3 regions of the Solibacillus sp. R5-41 genome follow, and region 1 is predicted to be linked to each of the others. Evidence: riboswitches for the same ligand, from Rfam matches in the RefSeq annotation. Region 1 holds a riboswitch; each other region holds the start of a gene.
The links. Region 1 has a riboswitch for S-adenosylmethionine ahead of CSE16_RS19480 (bifunctional homocysteine S-methyltransferase/methylenetetrahydrofolate reductase). Riboswitches for the same ligand answer to the same signal wherever they lie in the genome.
Positions count from the first base shown of each region.

Region 1 (3,150 bases):
AGGATTTGAGGAAAATCGCGAGCAGTTTGAGAAGGCAGCAAATAAAAAGTTCATTTCATTTGAAAATGGATTGTCTGCTATCATCAATCGACTTGAGGAAATGTTGCCAGACGTTGAATTTATGAAAAATGCCACAACAGAAAGTGTTCGAAAAGTGGGGTCGCAATATGAGGTAGTGGTAAATGGAAAAATAATAGAAGCAGATGTTGTTGTGCTTGCAGTTCCAAATGACACAGTGCGTAAAGTATTAGCAGATGAGACATTAGATAAAAGTTTAGCGCAATTTTCAACGGCATCTGTGATTACGATGTATGTAGGCTTTGATGTACCAGATGAAGTATTGCCAGCAGATGGCACCGGTTTTATCGTCTCGCATAATAGTGATTTAATATGCAATGCATCTACTTGGACGAGTCGAAAATGGAAGCACACGTCGACAAAAGGTAATCTACTCGTACGCTTATTTTATAAAAATAGTAATCCGCGCTATGAAGAGTTAGCAGCAATGTCTGATGAGGAGCTAACAACGGTTGCACGAGAGGATATTCTTTTAAGTCTTGGCATTGCAGCACAACCAAAAATAGTGAATGTGACAAAATGGATCGATCAAATGCCGCGTTATGATTTAGCACATAATGATGCTCTTGGTGTTGTTGTAGAGGATTTAGAGACGCGTTATCCAAACGTATTACTTGCGGGATGCTCGTATTTTGGTGTGGGTATTGGTGCGTGTATTCAAAATGGAAAGACGACCGCACAGCAAATAATCAATGCAATTGTGTAAAGTTATGCTTGAATATGCTAACAGCTATTGACGTTTTTTTCATATAACGTTATGATTCTGTTAATTCTTTTAATCAGAAAACTCTGCTAAAACGAATTGAAACTTCCATCGGATGTTACGAACTTAGGTTAACACCCTTTGCAAGCATAAATCGTAATCCGGATGCAATTATGCCGGGGTATAATTGATTTAGTATTAAAAAATTCATAATGTATCTTATCGAGAGAAGTTGAGGGACTGGCCCTATGAAACTTCAGCAACCAACAAATAGTCAGGTGCTAAATCCAGCAGGCAAATGCCAGAAGATGAGAGGGACCTAAACTTACAATGTGTAATGCCTTCTTTTATTTTTGAAAGAAGGCTTTTTTATATCATTAAATGACTGAAAATACTGTAAATATGGGAGTGAATACAATGGGTTTATTAGAGGATTTAAAAACTAAAGTATTAACAGCTGACGGCGCAATTGGTACATTATTATATTCCTATGGTTTAGATTATTGTCATGAAGAAATGAATATTTTGCGACCAGAAATTATTGAAAAAATACATGGTGAATATGTTGCTGCCGGAGCGGATATTATCCAGACGAATACATATGGTGCCAATGCAATTAAGCTTGCTCGTTACGGCTATGAATACCGTGTGCAAGAGTTTAATGAAGCGGCATTACAAATTGCTAAGCGTGCTGCAACTCCTGGAGGACAATATGTGTTAGCTACAATCGGGGGTATTCGAGGCGTTCGAAAAAATGATGTGACACTAGCAGAAATTTTAGATGCGTTTGAGGAACAGGCAAAAGTACTTCTTGCAGGTCAACCAGATGGCTTTTTACTAGAGACGTATTATGATTTTGAGGAATTATCCCACTGTGTTCATTTATTACGCACATTAACGGACTTACCGATTATTGCACAAGTGACGATGCAAGATCCAGGAGTTTTACAAAATGGTCTGTCATTAAATGCGGCTTTAACAGAGCTTGCCGCTTTAGGAGCAGATATCGTCGGCAGTAATTGTCGCTTAGGGCCGTTCCATACGATTCAATCATTTGAAGGTGTAGAGCTTCCGGAAAATTCCTTTTTGTCTGCTTCCCCGAATGCTTCTTTATTAGATGTGGAAGATGGGCGCGTTGTTTATGAGTCAGAGGCGGATTATTTTGCGCGTGCTGCGGTTGAATTAGTCGAGCAAGGTGTTCGTTTAATCGGCGGATGCTGTGGTACGACACCAAAGCATATTGCGGCAGTGAAAAGTCGTTTAGCTCATATTAAGCCCATTACAGAGAAAAAAGTGAAGCAAGGGCGTACAGAATTTGTGCGTGTACCTGAGCCACGTAAGCAAGAGCCGTTACATTTAAAAGCAAAGCGCGAACGTTCTGTCATTGTTGAGTTAGATACGCCACGACATTTAGAAATTGATGGCTTCGTGGAAGGTGCGAAAGAATTATACAACGCAGGAGCGGATGTTATTATGATGGCGGATAATTCCCTTGCTTCTCCGCGTATAAGTAATATTGCGATGGCTTCTATTTTGAAGCAGCACGGTATTCGCACATTGCCACATTTAACTTGTCGTGACCGCAATTTAATTGGTTTACAATCACATTTAATGGGTCTAGATGCATTAGAGCTGCATGATCTTTTAGTGGTGACTGGTGACCCAACAAAAGTTGGGGATTTCCCTGGTGCAACGAGTGTATATGATGTGTCATCAATGGAGTTAATTTCTTTAATTAAACAATTAAATGAAGGCTCATCTTTCACAGGAAAAACATTGCGCAAGCAGGCAAATTTCTCCGTTGCAGGTGCTTTCAATCCGAATGTGCGTGTATTAGATCGGGCGGTTGCTCGCTTAGAGAAGAAAATTGAACACGGGGCGGATTATTTCATTTCGCAACCAGTTTATACGAAAGAAAAAATTAAAGAGATTTATGAGGCGACAAAGCATTTAGAGACGCCGATATATATTGGAATTATGCCCCTTACTTCATTTAGAAGTGCGGAATTCCTTCACCATGAAGTGCCAGGTATCAAGCTTTCAGAGGAAGTACTTGCGCGTATGGAAGCTTGCGGTGAGGACAAAGAAGCGGCAACAAAAGAGGGCGTTAAAATTGCTAAGGAACTTTTAGAAACAGCATGTCAGTATTTTAATGGAATTTACTTAATTACACCATTTTTACGCTACGATATGACGCTAGAACTAATCGACTATGTGAAAGCGTTTGATGTTAAATATAAAGGAGCTCAAACAAATGCTTAATCATCCAATACAGGAGCAATTACAAAAACGAATATTAATTATCGATGGTGCAATGGGGACAATGCTCCAAAATGAAAATTTGACCTATGAAGACTTTGGCGGTGAGG
Region 1 is NZ_CP024123.1:3,944,820-3,947,969, reverse strand. Features, by position in the region: gene hemG (protoporphyrinogen oxidase) at 1-784, shown strand, start outside; SAM riboswitch class I at 998-1,096, shown strand; gene CSE16_RS19480 (bifunctional homocysteine S-methyltransferase/methylenetetrahydrofolate reductase) at 1,199-3,043, shown strand; gene metH (methionine synthase) at 3,036-3,150, shown strand, end outside.

Region 2 (3,150 bases), 670 kb from region 1:
TTTGTGCACTGTATACGTTTCCCATGTCAAACAAATCCTTCTAATTGATTAAGATAGAGCACTTGCTCAAAGGGGGGTTAACCATTTGCAAGTGCGCTATCTTCAAGTAATGTAAACGATGCTGCAACATTATTTACATTACTCAGTTTATAATCCCTATTTTATTACTAGGTTTTATCTTTGTCAATAAACCTTATAAAAATACTTGGTTTTAATTTTGGAAAGCTGCTCCCTAACGAAATGATGAAAGGCAAGCAAGTTTCTTCTATTATATTAAACTTGTGTTTCGATTTCTAAATTAGCGGCTACTTTCGCTAAAGCTTGTTCTAAATCTGCAATAATATCTTCTATGGCCTCCAAACCGATCGATAAGCGAATGAGCTCCTCAGATACACCAGCTACTTTTAATTCTTCAGCTGATAATTGTTGGTGTGTCGTAGATGCTGGGTGGATAATTAATGAGCGCGCGTCTCCTACATTGGCTACGTGTGAGAATAATTCCACGTTATCAATGACTTGGCGCCCTGCTTCACGTCCACCTTTAATGCCAAATGTTAAAATTGAGCCAAACCCGTTTTTCAAATATTTTTTCGCTAGCTCATGTGAAGGGAAATCTTCAAAGCCGTTATAGTTTACATATTCCACAAATGGGTGGTTGCGTAAATATTCCGCTACTTTTAACGTATTTTCATTATGGCGCACGATACGCAGATGAAGCGTTTCTAGGCCTTGTAAAAAGTTAAATGCTGCGTCTGCTGATAATGTAGGACCGAAATCACGTAAAAGTTGAACACGTAGCTTTGTGGCAAATGCAGCCCCTGCAGTGTCAATTCCATAACGAAGTCCGTGATAAGACGTATCTGGCTCTGTAAACCCAAGATGACGCCCTTGTGTCCAATCAAAATTCCCTGCGTCCACGACAATGCCACCAATTGTCGTTCCGTGACCACCTATCCATTTCGTAGCCGAGTGAATGACAACATCCGCGCCAAATTCAATTGGGTTCCCACCATATGGCGAAGCGAATGTGCTATCGATTAATAATGGTAGTCCGTTTTCATGTGCGATTGTAGCAACTGCTTCAATATCTAACACCTTTAAACTTGGGTTACCAATAATTTCTGCATAAACAGCCTTTGTTTTATCTGTAATTGCGTTCCGGAAATTTTCTGGGTTCGTTTCATCCACAAATTTCACTGTAATGCCGTAGCGTGGTAATGTTGTTGCAAATAAATTATACGTACCACCGTAAAGTGAACCTGCTGCCACGATTTCGTCCCCAGCACTTGCTAAGTTTAAAATAGAAAATGCGATAGCTGCTGCACCAGATGAAAGTGCTACTGCGGCTGCTCCCCCTTCTAATAACGCAACACGCTCTTCAAATGCACCAACCGTTGGGTTCATAATACGTGAATAAATATTGCCCGCCTCTTCTAATGCAAATAGTCGCTGCGCATGAGCAGTATCTTTAAATGCATAAGCCGTTGAACGATAAATTGGTACTGCAATCGCACCCGTTACAGGATCTGGCTTTTGACCTCCGTGTAATAATAGTGTTTCTGGTCGTAAATTTGTCATCAATAATAACCTCCAAAATAGTTTTCGATGGTGAAATCGGTGTTATAGAGGAGGAGTTTTTTGAATGAAAAAAACCCTCTTCAGCTAAGAAGAGGGTTTGCAAATGAGCAAGTTTGCCTCCTCTTATCTTTCAAAATGCAAATTGCATCTTGTAGGAAGTAGCACCTTAGTCAGTTCGTCACTCACTGGTTGCCGGGCATCTCAGGGCCTATTCCCTCCGCCACTCTTGATAAGAGTATGTGATTTATGTTCCATCGTTGTTTCACAGTATAAAACAGTTAATATCAGTTCGTCAACAGTTAATTTAAAATTTTCTGATTTTCATAATATTCTATTTAACAAAGCTGTTGAGTCTCATTTCAGCATTATCAATAGTCATCTGAATATAAATCGACTAGAATAAACTTAAAGGAACGTTCCTTTACATTGATTTTTTCATAAGGGGAGAAATTTACATGCAAACAAGAGAAATTTTACGAAGTCACTCATCTGTTCGAAAATATTCAGGTGAGCAAATTTCAAAAGAAACCATTATTGATTTAATCGAAACGGCGCAAATGGCTGCAAGCTCACATTTTGTCCAAGCATATAGCGTTATTTGGGTAACGGATGAGGAGAAAAAAGCAAAACTAGGTGAGTTATCAAAAAATGATTTCCAATTCAAAACTGCGGGTGCTTCTTTCTTATTTTGCGTGGATTTCAAACGTCTACAAGTTGCAGGTCAAATGCACGGCGTTGACATTGTGACAGATTCTGCTGAAAACGTTCTTGTTGGCGTTGCGGACGTTTCATTATTTGCACAAAACTTTGTTATTGCTGCTGAAGCGATGGGCTATGGGATTTGCTATATTGGCGGGGCACGCACAAATCCAGCTGAAATTAGTGAACTATTTAATTTACCTGATTATGTGTTCCCATTATTTGCGATGACAATTGGTACACCGACAAAACGTAATGAAACAAAGCCTCGTCTACCAGTATCGGCTGTGTTGCATGAAAACAGCTATGACGTAGATCAATATGAAACATTATTAGCTGACTATGATGCGATGATGGAAACGTATTACGCAAGCCGCTCTTCCAATCAAAAGATGGCAACTTGGACGAAGCAAATGGCGGATTTTTTAGTCGACCAAAAACGTCCATTTATAAAAGATTTCCTTGCAACAAAAGGCTTTACGTGGAAATAACCGCATGACCTACCCATCATTTTAGCGCTCCGCTAAAATGATGTTTTTTTGAGCTAAGAACATGCCTTCTTTACTAATTGAATCGGTACTTTACATCCATACGGATTTTTAGAATTATTTTTTTAGCATTTCATATTACTCATTATGACTTAGGTTTTTTGTTTCATATTTTGCTATTATGAAGAGACTGAAGTTGTTAGGAGGTAACATAAATGTCGACTCCATTTATTGCGAAATCATTAGAACGCCAACATTTGAAATCTGCTCGAAAATACCCTTTGTTAATTTCAGACATAAATATTGAATTAAATAAAATTCATCAACAAATTACAGATCAAATAGAGCACTCAAAATATGAAGCTGCAACCGCGTTCATCGACCA
Region 2 is NZ_CP024123.1:331,373-334,522, reverse strand. Features, by position in the region: gene CSE16_RS01630 (hypothetical protein) at 1-25, opposite strand, end outside; gene CSE16_RS01625 (O-acetylhomoserine aminocarboxypropyltransferase/cysteine synthase family protein) at 274-1,578, opposite strand; SAM riboswitch class I at 1,699-1,814, opposite strand; gene nfsA (oxygen-insensitive NADPH nitroreductase) at 2,034-2,768, shown strand; gene CSE16_RS01615 (hypothetical protein) at 2,981-3,150, shown strand, end outside.
Region 2: it holds a riboswitch for S-adenosylmethionine, as region 1 does, so the genes downstream of both, CSE16_RS01625 (O-acetylhomoserine aminocarboxypropyltransferase/cysteine synthase family protein) here and CSE16_RS19480 (bifunctional homocysteine S-methyltransferase/methylenetetrahydrofolate reductase) in region 1, are expected to answer to the same signal.

Region 3 (3,150 bases), 520 kb from region 1:
TCAATACCATTCGCGCATAGAACGGGGCAGCACCAATAATAAGCGCTGGTAAAGCAGCATTGGCACCACGAATTGTACCAAGTAAAAATTTCGTGAATGGGATAAGTAAAATAATTAAAACGATGAATGGAATCGAACGGAAAATATTCACGACTGACCCCGTTAAAAAGTGGACGATTTTATTTGCCCATAGCTGATTATCACTCGTTAAAAATAATACAATCCCGATGATTAAACCGAGTGCGAATGTAACGACCGTTGCTATTGTTGTCATATAAATTGTTTCATAGGTTGCATCGAGCATCTTTGCCCAATCTACATTCGGAAATAATTGCTCAATCATGTCCAATCACCTCCGTTTGAACTTTATGTTGCTCTAGTACATCTAAAGCGGCTTTAATTTGTTCGCTCGAACCTTCAATATGGATAAACAATGTGCCGAGCGGACCACTTGTTGTATTGGAAATTTTCCCATGTACAATATTCACGACAATATCAAATTGCTTAATGATTTGTGATATTACAGGTTGCTCTGTTGTTTGGCCAACAAAGCTTAGCTTCACAATTTTCCCCGATGGATAATTCGCTAAAATTTGCTCGAGTGACGTTTGCATTTCCTGTGTTTCACCAGATATTTGCGACATGAAGTTTTTCGTTATCGGTGCTTGAGGATTTTGGAATACTTGTAGCACCTCGCCTTGCTCTACTACTTTACCTGCTTCCATTACCGCAACACGATCACAAATTTTTCGAATAACATGCATTTCGTGTGTAATGAGTACAATTGTCAATCCAATTTTTTTATTAATGCCGAGTAACAGCTCTAAAATCGAATCCGTCGTTTCTGGGTCCAATGCAGATGTTGCCTCGTCACATAATAAAACTTCTGGATTGTTTGCAAGTGCACGGGCAATTCCGACACGCTGTTTTTGTCCACCTGATAATTGTGAAGGATACGCTTTTCCTCGACCTGCTAGTCCAACAAGCTCAATTAGCTCTTCTACTCGTTTTGCTCGATCTTCTTTTGGTACTCCAGCAATTTCAAGCGGAAAGGCGATATTATCTTCCACTGTACGCGACCAAAGCAAATTGAAATGTTGAAAAATCATACTGATCTTTTGTCGAGCATCTCGTAGCTTTTTCCCCGACGCCTTAGAAATATCATTTCCGTTTACAACGACCGAACCAACTGTTGGTTTTTCTAACCCATTTAACAGTCGAATCATCGTACTTTTACCTGCACCACTATAACCAATAATGCCGAAGATTTCGCCTTGTTTAATCGATAAGTTTACTTGATTTACGGCTGTTAGTTCTCCATTTTTCGTTTTATAAACCTTCGATATATTTTGTAAGTCAATCATCGTTTGAACTCCTTTATTCGAAATAACTTATTCGTTATTTTCATAGCACATTTTTTCGCGCGAGTAGTTTTACCTAATTTTCAACTTGTTCAAAAAGAAAAAAAACCCTTCTACGACGACAAGTAGAAAGGTTTTCACATTTATGTTGAACCGTTCTCTCATCTCTCAAAGTTAAACTTTGTGTGACTTGGCACCTTTTCATCATACAATGCTGGTTGCCGGGCTTCATAGGGCACTTCCCTCCGCCTCTCTTTATAAGAGTAACGCTATTAAGTTTTTTATTATAAATGATACTCTATCACGTCGGCTTAGGAACGTCAATCACTTTTTAACATTTCATACAAAAAAGGTACGGATTGAAATGCATATATTTTTTTCTGCATTTCCCCGTTATTAGCAATGATTAAACACGGCACACTTTCCACCTGTAACTCCATTGCGAGATCACCTAAATAGTTGATATTTGCCATTCCAATTGACAAATCCGGTAATAATTCCTCAATTACTGTTAATATTTTTGATGCCACATCACATGTTCCACACATTGGTGTATATAAGTAAAAGGCACGCTGCCCTTCATTTTGCAGCTGTTGCACCCATTGTTCTCTCGTCCACACTTCCATACTACGATCAACCTTCTTTTACTATAAATTTCGCACGTTTAAGAAGTTCGATTAAAATAGGGGCTGGCGTCTTTGCCACTTCAATATATTGCTTTGGAATAATTAAATGTTGTGCTTCAGAATATGTCCGATTCATCAACTTACGCAATTTCTCTCCATTTTTATCAACATCGAACATCGTTACCATTTCATATTGCTCGTACGGTGTTAATAATGCAATTAATTCATCTTCACTTATCGTGCCATTCGTACAAAGAATAACGACTTGTTCAGCCAATAAAGGGGAAATTTGAATTTTATCTGAACGCCCTTCAACAATAATGCATTTCTCCAATATAAAACCTCCTATACAAACAATCAATTCCCACTCGGCGTCATTCCGTTTGGACGTCTGCTGAATGAAGATAAAAAGACGCTAAAATCTGTACATACAGATTTTAGCGTAAGGAATATTATTGTTCAATTAATTGTGTGTATGCTTCTGCATCCATTAATTCTTCTAACTCTGCATCATTTGATAATTCGATAACAACCATCCATGCTTGCTCGTATGGAGATTCATTAACAAACTCTGGGTTGTCAGATAACTCTTCGTTTACTGATACAACTGTACCTGATAATGGTGCATATAATTCAGAAACTGTTTTAACAGATTCTACGCTACCGAATGGTTGATCTTTCGTAATGTCGTCGCCAACCTCTGGAAGCTCAACGAATACGATGTCACCAAGTTCAGATTGTGCGAAGTGAGTAATGCCGATTGTTGCTTTACCATCCTCAATTTTTACCCATTCGTGCTCTTTTGTATATTTCAATTCTTTCGGTGTGTTCATGAAAACCCCTCCAATTAATATGTAGTACATTCATGTTCAGTTTGCCATATTTCGTTCGGAAATTCAATATGTAACGCCGTTTATTTCCAAGTATTTAAGAAGTCAGACTCCTTAAATCCTAATGTTATTTTTTTACCATCTGTAACAAGTGGTCGTTTAATCAACATGCCATCCGATGCAAGTAATGCTAATTGCTCCGCTTCTGTCATTGTTTCAAGATTATCCTTCAATCCAAGCTCTCGATACTTTATGCCGGATGTATTGAAAAATTTCTTTAAAGGCAAGCCACTTGCTTTATAAATCAATTGTAACTCCTCCACAGAAGGTGTT
Region 3 is NZ_CP024123.1:3,423,221-3,426,370, forward strand. Features, by position in the region: gene CSE16_RS17020 (methionine ABC transporter permease) at 1-343, opposite strand, end outside; gene CSE16_RS17025 (methionine ABC transporter ATP-binding protein) at 336-1,364, opposite strand; SAM riboswitch class I at 1,520-1,625, opposite strand; gene CSE16_RS17030 (thioredoxin family protein) at 1,682-1,987, opposite strand; gene CSE16_RS17035 (toprim domain-containing protein) at 1,995-2,321, opposite strand; gene gcvH (glycine cleavage system protein GcvH) at 2,440-2,820, opposite strand; gene CSE16_RS17045 (arsenate reductase family protein) at 2,901-3,150, opposite strand, start outside.
Region 3: it holds a riboswitch for S-adenosylmethionine, as region 1 does, so the genes downstream of both, CSE16_RS17025 (methionine ABC transporter ATP-binding protein) here and CSE16_RS19480 (bifunctional homocysteine S-methyltransferase/methylenetetrahydrofolate reductase) in region 1, are expected to answer to the same signal.